2 regions of the Hymenobacter sp. UYAg731 genome follow, and region 1 is predicted to be linked to the other one. Evidence: riboswitches for the same ligand, from Rfam matches in the RefSeq annotation. Region 1 holds a riboswitch; the other holds the start of a gene.

Region 1 (7,313 bases):
AGAATTTCTGGGTGTAAAAGGGTTTGCCGCCAATGACGCGGCCTGCCCCGATGCCCTGCCCCGTGCTGTGGCGCACGTGGTAGCGGCCACTTGCTCCTTTGGCATACTCCACCACATGGTCGGTGCGCGAATCGGTCAGAATGGTGTTGTAGAGACGGGAAACGAAGTCGTGTTTTGGCGCGTGCTTATGCGCCACGGCGTTCCATTTCACCGTGTCTTTTTCCCACAGGGCCTCGTAGCGGGTCACGGCATAGTCGCGCTGCTGAATTTCGAGCCGGCCCGAATACCCGGCTTCGAGGTAAGTGCCGGTGCTGCGATGGCTGGCTCTTTTCACGGCGAAGCTCATCAGGTACACGGTTTCGCCCCCGCGCACCAGCACGCTGTCTAGGTGAAAGCGAAACTTATTCACAGTGCTGGTTTTGAAAAGGGGCGAGATGCGAACCGGGTCGGCGGCGGCGGCATAAAACCCCTGGCCGTTCTCAATCAGGTCCGACGCTCGCATGAGCGCGGCGGGGCGTTTCAGCACATGCGCTTCCTGCACCCTAATCTGATGCTGGGCCCCCCACATCAGGAAGCCGCCATTCCAGTTACGGTAGCCAGCCGGCTCAAACGTTTGGCTCACGTATTCTGCCTCGTAGCGCAGCGTATCGAAGTTGATAACCCGCCGCCGGGTGTACAGTTGCGCCGAGTAATCGGCCTGTTCGTAGTTCTGCGGAGCTGCCGCCAGTACCTTCTTCATAATCTTGCGCGGGTTGAGGCTTTCGCCGCGCACCTGCACGTCCTTGAGTTCGTAGGCGGCCGGGGCCAGCCGCACGGTCAGTAGTTCGTCGGTGGTGGCAGCTACCGTGGCGGAGGCGTAGCCCACGCTGCTCACCTGCACCGGCCCGCTGGCCCGCAGCACGAAGCGGCCCTGCCCGTCGGCCACCGTGCCCACGCCCTGGGCGGACACCGAGACCGAAGCGTAGGGCACCGGCTGGCCGGTTTTGCGGTCGAGCACCACGCCGCGCACCAAGGCGGTGGCTCCGGCAGCGGCGGCCCGCACGCGGCGGGGCAGGGCCGCCGGATTCAGTGCGCCTGGACTGGTACGGGCCACCGTGCTATCGACCGAAGCTGCTTCGGCAACAACAGCACCGGCCGCTGCGCCGTGCGGCGGGCTCACACCGCGCAAAAACAGGAAGCCATCTACCGCTTCGCTCCACGGGCCGGCAACAGGCTGATAGTCCAACGCATACGTGGTCAGGCGCTGGCCCGGCGCGTCGTGCTTCAGGCTCACGAAGGCGTAGTCGGCGGGCTGGGCCAGCAGGCCGGCTTCGAGCGAGCCGGCCACCGGTGCGGGCACCGGCTTGTAGCCCATGGCCGGGAAGCCGTGGGTGCCACTGCCCGCCAGCGTGCCCAGAATGTATACCTGGTCGGGGCCGAGGCCATCCTTCACGGCCCGGCCCATGGGCCGGTAGGCCTGCATTTCGGCATTATCGAAGTGGTCGGTGCGGTTGGCCAGGTGGGGCAGGGCGGCCCAACAAACCACCTTTTCCTGCGGGTGCTGCTTCACATACCACAGCAGGTTGTCGGCCATCTGGGCATCGCGCGGGTTGCTGTCAGTTGCCTTGAACTCCTGCTCCGTTTTCGCGCCGGGGTCGTTCAGGGCATAGTCGCGGGCCTGAGCCAGCAGGCTGCGCAGGTTTTGCTGCCAGAACGTGGCTTCGGTGCGCCGCTTCGCGTCGGAACCGGTGGCGGCTTTGTTCACCAGCTTGGCCACTTTGGCCATTTCCTTCTCAAACTCGGCGAGCGTGGTGGTGGGCACAAATGAGAAATGCTCACCCATGAAACCGATGACCTGCTCAAGGTAGTCATAATTGAGCAGGGCCGCGCTCTTATCCGGAGCCAGGAATTCCTCCAGGTCGTCCACCATATCGCCGCTGTACTCGCCGGTCAGCTGCGGGTCGAAGCCGGCCACGCGCAGCCCTTGCCGGCCCAGCAGTGGCAAAATGCCCTGAAACTCCTGCGTCGATGTCCAGACCGGAAACACGCTGTTGCCAATGGCCTCCTGCGCCGGGCGGCCAGCCTCCAGCGCCTGCTGGGCCTTGTGCAAGTCATAAAACCCGCTCTCAAACGCCACCGTGGTGAAGCCCATTTGCTGGCGCAAAAAGCGCAGGAGCCGGATTTTGGCTTCGAACACGTTGCCTTCGCCGTGGCTGGGCTCGCCCAGCATCACCACCCGAGCCGGGCCGATTTCCGCTTTCAGGAATTCCAAATCCCGGAAATCGGTATCCGTCGGGTTGATGCTACGCACTGCGTGGGTGGGCAGCGGATTAGGGGCCTGGGCATAGGCCGCCGGCGCGAACAGGGCCACCGCGAGTAGCGCGGTGGCCGCTTTCAGATGAGTAAACATCAACAGAAAAAAGGAGGAGGAAAGCCGCACAGCGCGGTCGGAATTGGCAGAAAGGTAGCGCACTGAGGCAAAAACGAATGGCGCTGGCGGGAATTCTGCCACAAAAAAAGCCCCGAACCGGCGTGGTTCGAGGCTTTTCGTTTGGTTGATTCCGGAATGGTTTACTCGGCTTCGAGCATCAGGGCGGCCCCGTCGGCCGATTTCAGCGTGAGCTTTTTGTCAGTGAGGGTTTCCACGGCGAAGGTGTTGCTGGTAGTGGTACCGTCGGGGGTCATGGTGACAGTTTTGCCGGCTTGGTCAAACGTGTATTTGCCCGAAACGGCCCCGCTGGCCCCGGTCATGTTGTAAGTACCGTTGGCGAAAATGCGCAGTTCTTCCTGCTTTTGGGCGTCAGTTTGCTTTACTTTGTCGCCGGCGGTATCGGTTTCCTTGGCGGTTTTCCACACCTTGCTATCGGTGCCGTACAGCATGTTCACGCCCTCCACTTTGCCTTTATCGTTGCTGCACGAAGCGGCAAAAAGCGACACAAGCAGCAGCAGACTGGCGAAGTAACGGAGCGAAAAAAGGGACTGGAGTTTCATGGGCAAAAAGGGTGATGGTGAAAGAATGAAAGTGACACGCGAGGTGCGGACTCGTCGGCTTACGACGCAGACGCAAAAGAGTTTAGAGCGCAACCCCGCTTGGGCTTGCCCGTATAGCAACCCGGTCGGCCCGCTCACAAGCGCTTTCGGCAGCACTCATCTCTCCATTTAACCTCACTGATACCATGGGACTCTTCGATTTCATCAGCGACAAAGGCGACCAGAAGCCCGCAGAGCCCGCGGCTAAGCCGGCGGCTGGCGGCACCGATTTTTTTGGCAATGCCAAACCGGAAGCCACCGGCAACACGTATACCGTTGTCAGCGGTGATTCCCTCTCCAAAATAGCAAGACACCACTACGGCGACGCCGCCAAGTGGCACCAGATATACGACGCCAATAAGGCGCTCATCGGCGACAACCCTGACCACATTGAAGTGGGACAGGTGTTGACCATACCTAGTCTCTAGGTACTTTTTTGCAGAAAAAAGGTGAGAAAAGCCACTCTGTTTCAGGGTGGCTTTTTTGCGTTTGGTGGGGTCATAAGGGCGATGCTCCCAGAACGTCATGCCGAGCGTAACCGGGGCATCTCGCTCGGGAGAGTAAACCAATCGTGGAAAAAAACTCAGCAGTAGCACGCGAGATGCCTCGGCTACGCGCGGCATGACGTTCCAGACGTTCACCAACACCCCACCAAAAATATTTTCACTCCCCCGCTTGCCCATCCCAAAAATTCTCCCGTACATTTGCCAATACCAAACAGGTACTCCCCGCTAACGGTGGGCAGTTTTCAAGTTTTATACAGAAGTGGCGAGAGACTAGGCTCCGTGACCCACTGGCAACCTTCGCAAAACGAAAGGTGCCAATTCCTACCCACCCGCAGCTTCGGCCGCGCTGGGACAGATGATTCGAGTGCCATGGAAAATCCCTCACATCCTGCTTTTTTTCTCCCGAATGCTCCGGCTGCTTTTCGCGCCCTGGCATCGGGTTTCTTCGTTTCGGCCGATGGCGGCCGGATTGTGGCATTGCCCAACGGGCGAATGCGAATGTGCTGTTGTTGCGCGTGTTGTTGCTAGTCTGATTTCGGCCTAACAACCTCCTCTTTCTTCTTCGTGGGAATGCCATTGTACCTGGCCCGTTGGGGCCACGCGGGTGCATCGAATGCGCTGAACGCGGCCACTGGCCGGCCCGCGCTGCACCGGACTACCGCCCCAGGCGGACCATGCTCCCCGAAGAAGTCTCTCTCCCTCACCCAGATATTCTTCTCGACTTCGCATGTCCACGCTCACCACTCCCGCTTCCATTCAACCCGAACTGGCCGCTACGGCCCAACACTTGGCCACCCTGCTGCCCGCCACCGCCAGCCAAACCATCGATGCCGGCATTGCGGCCGTGCATGCGGCCGGTTTGGCGCAACGCAGCCTCCGGGCCGGCCAAACGGCTCCCGCTTTCACCCTGCCAGACGCGGCGGGCCAGCCAGTTTCGCTGACGACGCTGCTGGCCAGCGGCCCGGTGGTGCTGGTGTTTTATCGCGGCAACTGGTGCCCCTACTGCAATGTGCAACTGCGGGCCTACAACCAGGCCCTGGCCGATTTCAAGGGCTTTAATGCCACGCTGGTGGCTGTTTCGCCCCAAACGCCGGACCTCACCAGCCTCACGGCCGAGGAAAAGGAGTTGCGCTTCCCAGTGCTGAGCGACCTCGGCAACGCGGTGGCCCGGCAGTACGGGCTGGCCTACCAGGTGGGCGATGCCGTGTACCACACGCTGCACGGCGTGGGCATCGACTTGGCCATTTTCAACGGCGACGATAGCGGCGAGCTGCCGCTGACGGGCACGTTCGTCATCGCCCGGGATGGCATCATTGCCTGGGCCGCCACCGAAGCCAACTTTAAGCAGCGGCCCGACCCGGCCGTGCTGCTGGAGGCGCTGGCTCAACTCTAATTCAACATTCATAATCAACGCTTCACCGCTTAAAATATCAACATCATGTCCGTTCAGCCCCAACACTTCGAAACCCTTCAGCTCCACGCCGGCCAGCAGCCCGACCCCACCACCGGGGCCCGCGCCGTGCCGCTGTTCCAGACCACCAGCTACGTATTCAAAAGCGCCGAGCACGGGGCCAATCTGTTTGCCCTGAAGGAGTTCGGCAACATCTACACCCGCCTGATGAACCCCACCACCGACGTGTTCGAGCAGCGCGTGGCGGCGCTGGAGGGCGGCGTGGCGGCACTGGCCACCGGCTCGGGTCAGGCGGCCCAGTTCATTGCTTTGAACAACATTCTGCAGGCCGGCGACAACTTCGTGAGCACGGCCTACCTGTACGGCGGCACCTACAACCAGTTCAAGGTGGCGTTCAATCGCTTGGGCATCGAGGCGCGCTTTGCGGACGGTGATAACCCGGCTTCGTTTGAGCCGCTGATTGACGAGAAGACCAAGGCTATTTACCTGGAAACCATTGGCAACCCCAGCTTCAGCATTCCGGATTTTGAGGCCATCGCGGCCGTTGCGAAGAAGCACGACTTGCCGCTGATTGTGGACAATACCTTTGGCGCGGGCGGCTACTTGTTCCGGCCGCTGGAGCACGGCGCGCACATCGTGGTGGAATCGGCCACGAAGTGGATTGGCGGGCACGGCACCAGCGTGGGCGGCGTGATTGTGGATGGCGGCACCTACGATTTCGGCAACGGCAAATTCCCGCAGTTCACCGAGCCGAGCGATGGCTACCACGGCTTGATTTTCAATGACGTATTTGGCAAGGGCGGGCCATTTGGCAACATTGCCTTCATCATCCGGGCGCGGGTGGAGGGGCTACGCGACTTTGGGCCTTCCATCAGCCCGTTCAACTCCTGGCAGCTGCTCATTGGCCTCGAAACCCTGAGCCTGCGCGTGGACCGCACCGTGGAAAATGCCCTGAAAGTAGCCAACTGGCTGGAGCAGCACCCGCAGGTGGAAAGCGTGAACTACCCCGGCTTGGCCAGCAGCCCCTACCACGCCATCGCCAGCAAGTACCTCAAGCGCGGCTACGGCGGCGTGCTTTCGTTCCGCATCAAGGGCACCAAGGAAAATGCCTCGCAATTCATCGACAGCCTGAAGCTCATCAGCCACCTGGCCAACGTGGGCGATGCCAAAACGCTCATCATCCAGCCCTCGGCCACCACGCATCAGCAGCTGAGCGAGGAGGAGCAGCTGGCCGCCGGCGTCACGCCCACCTCGCTGCGCCTGTCGGTGGGCATCGAGCATTTCGACGACATCAAGGCCGACTTGCAGGCGGCGTTTGATGCCATCGGCAACACGGCCAGCCTGCCGACGGAGGGCGAGGAAGTGGGCGAGCCCGCACTGAAGCACGCCCAGCCGCTGGAAGTATAGTTTTTAGTGGTTAACGATTAGTGGTCAGTGACATGGTAAAAACCACTGAGGATTAATCGTTAACCACTAACCGTTAACCACTAACAATATTGCCGCCAGCGGGCCACCCTTGGCGGGTCGGTGCCAGTCTCGCTGGCGGCCGAGTTTTATCGCAGCTTTAGAATCGGTGCGCCGGCCCGGGCCTCTTCCGTGATGGGAGGAGAAATGGGAGTGAGAAACTATTGCGTCGGGCCGGTTCGCTGGTTCTGAAGCTGTGCTACTTAATTGAATTATGCCAACCCAAGTATTTGAACTGCCGGACCTGACCCTGGAAAGCGGCGAAACCCTGACCGGGGCGCACGTAGCCTACCAGACCTGGGGCCAGCTCAACGAAGACCGCGACAATGTGGTGTGGGTGTGCCACGCCCTCACGGCCAACGCCGACGTACTGGCCTGGTGGCCGGGCCTGGTAGGGCCGGGCTGCTACTACGACCCCACCGAGTGGTTTATCGTGTGCGCCAACGTGCTGGGCTCGTGCTACGGCAGCACCGGGCCGCTCGATGCCGACCCGGCCACTGGCCAGGCGCGCTTCCAGCACTTCCCGCTGCTGACAATCCGCGACCTGGTGGCGGCGCACGAGGCGCTGCGGGAAGAGTTGGATTTGGCGGATATCAACACGCTGATTGGCGGCTCAATGGGTGGGCAGCAGGCGCTGGAGTGGGCCGTGCAGCGGCCCGATTTGTTCGACCATTTGGTCGTCATTGCCACCAACGCCCGGCATTCAGCCTGGGGCATTGCCTTTAATGAGGCCCAGCGGCTGGCCATTGAGGCCGACCCGACCTACGCCGCCGGCCAGCCCGGCGGGGGCGACGACGGCCTGCGCGCCGCCCGCGCCATGGCCCTGCTCAGCTACCGCAGCTACTCGGCCTACGCCGAAACCCAGACCGACCCTACCGACGACGAGCTGTTGCGCGAGCACCGTGCCAGCGCCTACCAGCGCT
Region 2 (7,313 bases), on a different contig from region 1:
GAACTCTGCGAGTCCGCGCGTTGGAACGGCTTACACGCGGACTCGCAGAGTCCACGATACATACTACTTGCTGAACCGCACCGTACCGTAGCGCACTTTGATGTTCACGTTGCCGGCTCCCCGCGCCGGGGCGGCGGCCCCGAAAGTACCCAGCACGTCGCTGGTTTGCGGGCCGTTTTCCTGCGAGAGCACCCGCACCAGGTTTTTATCGACCAGTAGCTGGCCTTGCTCGGTACTTACGTCGAAGCGGAAGGCCGGGGCCTCGGCAAAGCCCAGCCGGATGGTACTAAAACCGCCGTCGAGGTTCACCTGGCGGAAATTGGCCCCCATGTCGCGCACCACAAAATCGGGGCAGTAGCGCAGGGCCATGTCGAGGGCTTCGTCCAGTTTGTCGATGGTGAAGCGCGAGTAGCCTGATGAGCCGCGCAGGTTGCGCACCGTGCCCAGGGCCACGTCGCCGTACTTGCTATGCACGGTCAGGTCCTGCACGGTACCAATGTCCACGTCGGAATAGTTGTTGCGTAGGTCCACCGTCGTGCCCGTGTCGAGGCGCAGCTGGGCGTAGCTGGCGTCGATGCTGGCGCGGCCGGCGAAGGCAATGCGGCAGTCGCCGTTGCCGATGCGGATGAGGTTGCGCGGGCCTTCGAGGCGGGCGGTGCGCAGGGTGCCGTATTCCACGGCCAGCTCGGTGGGGCCGCTCACATCGCCAGCCAGGGTCACTTCGCCAAAGCTGTTGTAGATTTTCAGGGCCGTGGTGCGGGGCAGCCACACGGTGTAGTTCACCTCGTAGCGGCAGCCGCCGGCCCGGCCGCGCAATGCGGGGCCAAACTGCGTGCTCACGGCCACGCCCCCGGTTTTGGCGTCGTAGTCGAGCCACTGCACGCCCAATGCGTCAAGAATCTGGCGGGCACCAGCGTCACTTTCCGAGCGTGCCACCAATTCGGCATCCACCTTGATTTCCTTCTTATTCCAAGTATTGATTTGCACCCGGCCGTAGCGCGTATCGAGCGAAAACGGGCGCCCATTTTTCGCCACCGCGTAGCTGCGCAGCAGGTGGCGGCGCTGCTCCACTTGCAGGCTGGCGCTGCCCTGGCCGTCGGTTTGGTCCACCAACGGGTTCTGCTGGGGTTGGGGCTGGGGCTGCTGCTCAGGTTCCGGCTCCAGGCCAAACAGGGCGGCTTCGGCCCGGCGGGCTTCGGGGGTGATAATGTTGATGGCCACGCCGTGGCCCACGATAACCCAGCGGTTCGGGCGGTCCTGCGCCTGCGCACTACGCGGGCTCAACAGGCCCAGCAGCCCGCCGCACAGCGCCAACACCCGGCTTACCCGGAAAACCAGGGGCTGGTTCATTCGGCCTGGCGCCGGCTATCGGCCAGCACGTAAGAACTGTTGTTGGGGGCCGCCTGGGCCGTGTTGCCCAGGTTCAGCTGGCGGTCCAGAATGTCGAGGCGGATTTGCAGGTTGCGGTTCATGGCCGTGAGCACGGCGTCGGGCTGCGGGTGGTGCAGCAGCTGCTGTTTCAGTTCGCGGTAGCTGGAATCGAGCGACACCAACTCGTGCTGCCAGTCGGCGTTCATGGCGGCCATGCCGGGGCCGCTGAGCTGGCTCAGTTCGGTTTGGCGGCGGGCCAGTTGGTTGGTGTAGTAGGCTTCCATGCCGCGCACGGCGCGCACCAGCTGGCTGTCGGCCCCGGTGGTGTGCTCAGCGGCGGTGAGGGACAGCGGGTTGCCACCCTGGTACAAGGCCGCGTCGGTGTCGGTGGCGGGGCTGCTGAGCGTGGCGGCGGGCGCAACCGCCACGGCCGTTTCGGGCGCGGCGCGGTTGGCTTTCCAGGCTTCGCTGGCCCCGGCGGCGAACACGAGCAGGGCCAAAGCTGCCGCTACGCCGTAGCGCTGAAACCAGCTGGCGCGAGTTGCGGGCTGGGCCACCGGCGCAACTGCAGCCACCGGCGCAGCAAAAGGCATTTCCGAAACTTCGGCCAGGCGCATGGCCGGCGTTTGGGGCGCGGCGGCATTGAGCTGTTCCTCCAACGCGGCCCAAAGGTCGGGGCGCGGCTCGTGGGTGTCGAAATCGGCACGGTGCCGCTCGACGAAGGTTTCAAGGGAATTATTTTTCTTGGTATCCATGAATGAGTAGCAGACGCACGGTTCGTCCAGGTTCAGGGCGGGCCACGGGGCTATACGAAAACCGCGGCCGGGCGAAAAAGGATGAAGGGTAGTTGAGGGGTTAAATGACTAGTGATAACAGATAAAAAAACTTAGCTAAGGCCACGCTGGGCGGCTAATTCGCGCAGCCGAACCCGCGCCCGGCTGTACTGCGATTTGGAAGTAGATTCGGAAATACCCAGGATGCCGGCGATTTCGAGGTGGTCGTAGCCTTCCAATAAGTACAGGCTGAGCACCACGCGGTAGCCGTCGGGCAGCTCCTGAATGCAGCGGCGCAGCACGTCGGCACGGTAGTGCATGTCGGCTTCGTCTTCGGGCGAGTGGGCGGCGGCTTCGGCGGGCTCGTCGTGGTGCTGCTCGCCCAGCGGCACCAGCGCCAGCCGCCGCTGTCGCAGGCAGTTGATACTTTTGTTCACCACAATCCGCTTCAGCCAAGCCCCGAACGACGAGTCGCCCTTGTAGCCGCTCAGCTCCCGAAAAGCGCTCAGGAATGATTCCTGGAGCACATCTTCAGCCTCGGCATAGTCGCCGGTGATGCGCAGAGCTGCGTTGAACATGGCCTTGGAGTAGCGCCGGTAAATCTCGGCCTGGGCCTGGCGGTCGTTGAGGCGGCAGCGCTCCACCAACGGGGCGTTGATGTCGACGTAGGCGGAGTGGGCTAGGGCTTCCATGCAGAAAACGAGGTATTAGAAGTGCTTAAGCAACCCATAGACCAAGCGCAGGGTTCAGGGGTTGCACGGCAAATTACGCGGCGAAAGCACGGCCGCCAAACCTTTGGCGAAGTGAGCAGTTTCAATCTGCGCGAAACAAAATTTTGGCATTTCGCATTTTCGTCCTTTACATTTGTCCCAGCAACCCTCGTTTGGGGCGCTACCCATTTTTATACAGAGGCGCGGAGAGACAGGCTCGACGAAACGCCGGCAACCCCCACCCGTTGGAACGGTGCCAAGTCCTGAAATATAAAAAACTGCCGTGAGCACATTCCGCAACCACCGCCCGCAACCCGTCCCCTTCGCCGCCCCGCGCCGAATGTGCTGTTGCATGGGCTGTCCCCTGGCCGTTATGCTGGGGGCGATTGCTGGTTGTTGAGCTAGGGCTTTTCTTCCGGCGGCTGCTGCGGCGGCCACCCCGCTATCCCTTTTGTGGTGATTGATGCACTGCGCGACGCGTAGCGGGTTTTTACAGCCTTCGCGGCTCATTTTGGTTTTTTCTACGGAGAAAAACTCCCCGTTCCATCATGGCATTACCCCTTGAGAGCCAGGTCGCTGACCTGCGTCGCTACCTGCCCGAGTGCTCGGTGCCGGAAACCCTGGCCCTGCTGGCCGACCACTTCGCCGGCCGCGTCTCGTTTTCCACCTCCTTCGGCCTGGAAGACCAGATTATCACCCACTTCATCTTCGAAAACGACCTACCCATCCGGGTTTTCACCCTCGATACGGGCCGCAATTTCCAGGAGACTTACTCGACCTGGAACAAGACCCTGCTGCGCTACGGCAAGACCATCGAAGTCTTCGCGCCGCAAACTGCCGCGCTCGAAGAATTGGTCGCTCAAAAAGGCCCCAACAGCTTTTACGAGAGCATTGCGAACCGGAAGGAGTGCTGCAATATCCGTAAGGTGGAGCCGCTGAGCCGCGCTCTGGCCGGCCAGCAGGTATGGGTGACGGGCATCCGCGCCGAGCAGTCGGCGAACCGCCAGACCATGCACCCCGCCGAGTGGGACGCCGGCCACGGGCTCATCAAAGTACACCCGCTCTTCGACTGGACCTGGACCGAGTGCGAAGCCTTCGCGCAGGCCCACGGCATCCCGGTTAACCCGCTGCACAACAAAGGCTTCGTGAGCATTGGCTGCGCGCCCTGCACCCGGGCCATTGCGCCGGGCGAGGACTTCCGCGCCGGCCGCTGGTGGTGGGAAGATGCCGTCGCCAAGGAGTGCGGCCTGCACGCCACCGCCGCCCACCAGGGCCTCGACCCGGTGGTGGAGCGAATGCCGGGCTAGGCCCGAATTCCTGCGCTAGCGGCCGGGCCGCTGGCGCTACTTTCTTCCCCAAAGGCACCCCTCGCGGGCCTTATCCCACCCTCCTTCTTCCGGTTTTTCAATTTCGCCCGATTTTTCGGGCCTCGGCTTCCTATGTCATTATCAAACCCTGTTTATCTCGATTACCTCGACCGTTTAGAGGCCGAAGCCATTCACATTCTGCGCGAAGTGGCCGGTCAGTTCGAGCGGCCCGCGCTGCTGTTCTCGGGCGGCAAAGACTCGATTGCCCTCACGCGACTGGCCGAAAAGGCCTTTCGGCCGGGCCGGTTTCCGTTTCCGCTGGTGCATATCGATACCGGCCACAACTTCGAGGAAATCATCAATTACCGCGACGAGCTGGCCGCTACTTTGGGCGAAAAGCTGATTGTGCGCCGGGTGGAGGACACCATCCGGGAGCGCGGCCTGCACGAGCCGGGCGGCAAGTACCCCAGCCGCAACCCCCTGCAAACCTACACCTTGCTCGATGTGATTGAGGAATTTGAGTTCGATGCCTGCATTGGCGGGGCGCGGCGCGACGAGGAAAAGGCCCGGGCCAAGGAGCGCATCTTCTCGGTTCGCGACGACTTTGGCCAGTGGGACCCCAAGCGCCAGCGCCCGGAGCTGTGGAACATTTACAACGGCCGCATCCAGAAGGGCGAAAACGTGCGTGTGTTCCCCATCTCGAACTGGACCGAACTGGACGTGTGGAACTACATCCAGCGCGAAAACATCAAGCTGCCAGAGATTTACTTCGCCCACGAACGCCAGTGCGTGGTGCTGCCCAGCGGCCAGTTCCTGGGCTTCAGCGAGCACCTGAACCTGGACGAAACCGACGAAATCGTGAACCGCCGCGTGCGCTTCCGCACCGTGGGCGACTCGACCTGCACGGCCGCCGTGGAAAGCGATGCTGCCTCCGTCGACGACATTATTCAGGACCTGCTGCTGGCCAAAGTGAGCGAGCGCGGCGCGACCCGGCTCGATGACAACCTCTCCGAAACGGGGATGGAGGACCGCAAGCGGAACGGGTATTTCTAGGCAAATAATCCCGGCTGGCCGTCATGCTGAGCGTAGTCTAAGCATCTCTACCGCAACACTAAATCAATCGAAATAAAGGAATAACTGCTGCACGCGAGATGCTTCGGCTACGCTCAGCATGACGTTCTGAAAACAATCATTACCCCATTACAAAAAATGGACCTTCTCCGATTTATTACTTGCGGCAGCGTCGACGATGGTAAAAGTACGCTCATCGGCCGCTTGCTGTACGACAGCGACTCCGTATCCCTCGACGTGCTGGCCACCTTGGAAAAGCGCCGTGCCAGCACCGGCGGCGACGTCGATTTGGCGCTGCTCACCGATGGCCTCAAGGCCGAGCGCGAGCAGGGCATCACCATTGATGTGGCGCATAAATACTTCACCACGCCGCGCCGCAAGTTCATCATTACCGACGCGCCGGGCCACGTCCAATACACCCGCAACATGGTAACCGGCGCGAGCAATGCCGACCTGGCCATTGTGCTTGTGGATGCGCGCCAGGGCGTGATTGAGCAGACTCGGCGGCATACGCTACTGGCCTCGCTGCTGGGCATTCAGCACTTCGTGCTGGCCGTGAACAAGATGGATTTGGTGGGCCACGAGGAAGTGATTTTCCAGAAAATTGTGGCCGATTACCAGGTTATTGCCGCGCAGCTGAAACTACCCAGCGTGGTTGCCATTCCGCTGAGCGCGCTCAATGGCGACAACGTGGTGCGCCGCTCCGATTTCCTGCCTTGGTACCACGGCCCCAGCCTGCTGGAACATCTGGAAAGCGTGCCCGCTGCCATTGATGTTAACCCAAATGAGCCACGCTTCCAGGTGCAGTATGTGATTCGGCCCCAAACCGAAGAGCTGCCCGACTACCGGGGCTACGCTGGCCGGATTCAGAGCGGCACCTACCGGCCCGGCGACCGGGTCCGCATCTGGCCCTCGGGGCTGGAAACGGTGATTGAGGCCATTGAGGTGAACCAGCGGGAAGTGGCCACGGCCAGTGCCCCGCAGGGAGTAGTGCTGCGCCTGCGCGACGATGTGGACGTGAGCCGGGGCGCGACCATTGTGCCCACCAGCGCCCACCCGGCCGTGGTGCGCGAACTGGAAGCCACCCTCTGCTGGATGGATGAGCGGCCCCTGCGCGCCGGCCGCAAGCTGCTGGTGCAGCACCACGCGGCCACGGTGAAGGCGGTCGTGACCACCATCCTGCAAAAGACCAACATCGAAACCTTCGAGAGCCAGGGCACCGACGAGGCCCGGCTCAACGACATCGTGCGGGTGCGCCTGAAAACTGCCCTCTCGCTGGTGGTAGACGAGTACCGCCAGAACCGCGTGACCGGAGCCTTCATCCTAGTGGATGAGCAAACCGGGGCCACGCTCGCCGCCGGCCTCATCGCCGCCACCGACCCGGAATATTTCACCGAGGAAGTGCCCGCCGAAGCGGTGTTTTCCATCTAGTATTTGACCTGTAATATGGCTGATTCCCCTCTTTTCATCCCCCGCCTGACCGTGGTGGGCGCGGGCCCCGGCGACCCGGACCTGCTGACGCTGAAAGGTGCGAAAGCCCTGGCCGCGGCCGATGTCGTGCTGTACGACGCGCTGGCCAATGATGCCCTGTTGGCGCACGTCCGGCCCGGCGTGCCGCTAATTTTTGTGGGCAAACGCAGTGGTTTCAAAGCCTACACGCAGGAAGGCATCAATGAACTGATTGTGCAGCAGGCCTACCGTTATGGCCATGTGGTGCGCCTGAAGGGCGGCGACCCGTTCGTGTTCGGCCGGGGGCGCGAGGAAATGCTGCATGCCGAAGCCCACGGGCTGGCCACGGACTACGTGCCGGGCATCAGCAGCGCGGTGGCAGCGGCGGGCAGCATGGGCATTCCGGCCACGCACCGGGGCCTGAGCGAAGGCTTCCGGGTGCTCACGGCCACCACGGCCGACGAGCGGCTCTCGACCGCCCTCCTCGAAGCGGCTCAGACGCCCGGCGTTACCACGATTATCCTGATGGGCATGAGCCGGCTGGCGGAAATCGCGGCGCTATTTGCCCGCTACGGCGGGGCCGGGGTACCGGCCGCCGTCATCCAGAATGGCACGCTGCCCAGCGCCCGCGT

Evidence for each region. Region 1 has a riboswitch for S-adenosylmethionine ahead of ACVWYF_RS21990 (peroxiredoxin-like family protein). Riboswitches for the same ligand answer to the same signal wherever they lie in the genome.
Region 2: linked by a shared signal. The riboswitch ahead of ACVWYF_RS11135 (phosphoadenylyl-sulfate reductase) and the one ahead of ACVWYF_RS21990 (peroxiredoxin-like family protein) in region 1 are both predicted to bind S-adenosylmethionine.

The regions. Positions count from the first base shown of each region.
Region 1 is NZ_JBSSEC010000010.1:15,583-22,895, reverse strand. Features, by position in the region: gene ACVWYF_RS22005 (erythromycin esterase family protein) at 1-2,389, opposite strand, end outside; gene ACVWYF_RS22000 (hypothetical protein) at 2,551-2,970, opposite strand; gene ACVWYF_RS21995 (LysM peptidoglycan-binding domain-containing protein) at 3,156-3,437, shown strand; SAM riboswitch class I at 3,762-3,877, shown strand; gene ACVWYF_RS21990 (peroxiredoxin-like family protein) at 4,243-4,908, shown strand; gene ACVWYF_RS21985 (O-acetylhomoserine aminocarboxypropyltransferase/cysteine synthase family protein) at 4,954-6,333, shown strand; gene metX (homoserine O-acetyltransferase MetX) at 6,605-7,313, shown strand, end outside.
Region 2 is NZ_JBSSEC010000003.1:699,654-706,966, forward strand. Features, by position in the region: gene ACVWYF_RS11120 (hypothetical protein) at 64-1,350, opposite strand; gene ACVWYF_RS11125 (hypothetical protein) at 1,347-2,126, opposite strand; gene ACVWYF_RS11130 (RNA polymerase sigma factor) at 2,258-2,836, opposite strand; SAM riboswitch class I at 3,043-3,131, shown strand; gene ACVWYF_RS11135 (phosphoadenylyl-sulfate reductase) at 3,403-4,161, shown strand; gene cysD (sulfate adenylyltransferase subunit CysD) at 4,294-5,214, shown strand; gene ACVWYF_RS11145 (sulfate adenylyltransferase subunit 1) at 5,371-6,663, shown strand; gene cobA (uroporphyrinogen-III C-methyltransferase) at 6,679-7,313, shown strand, end outside.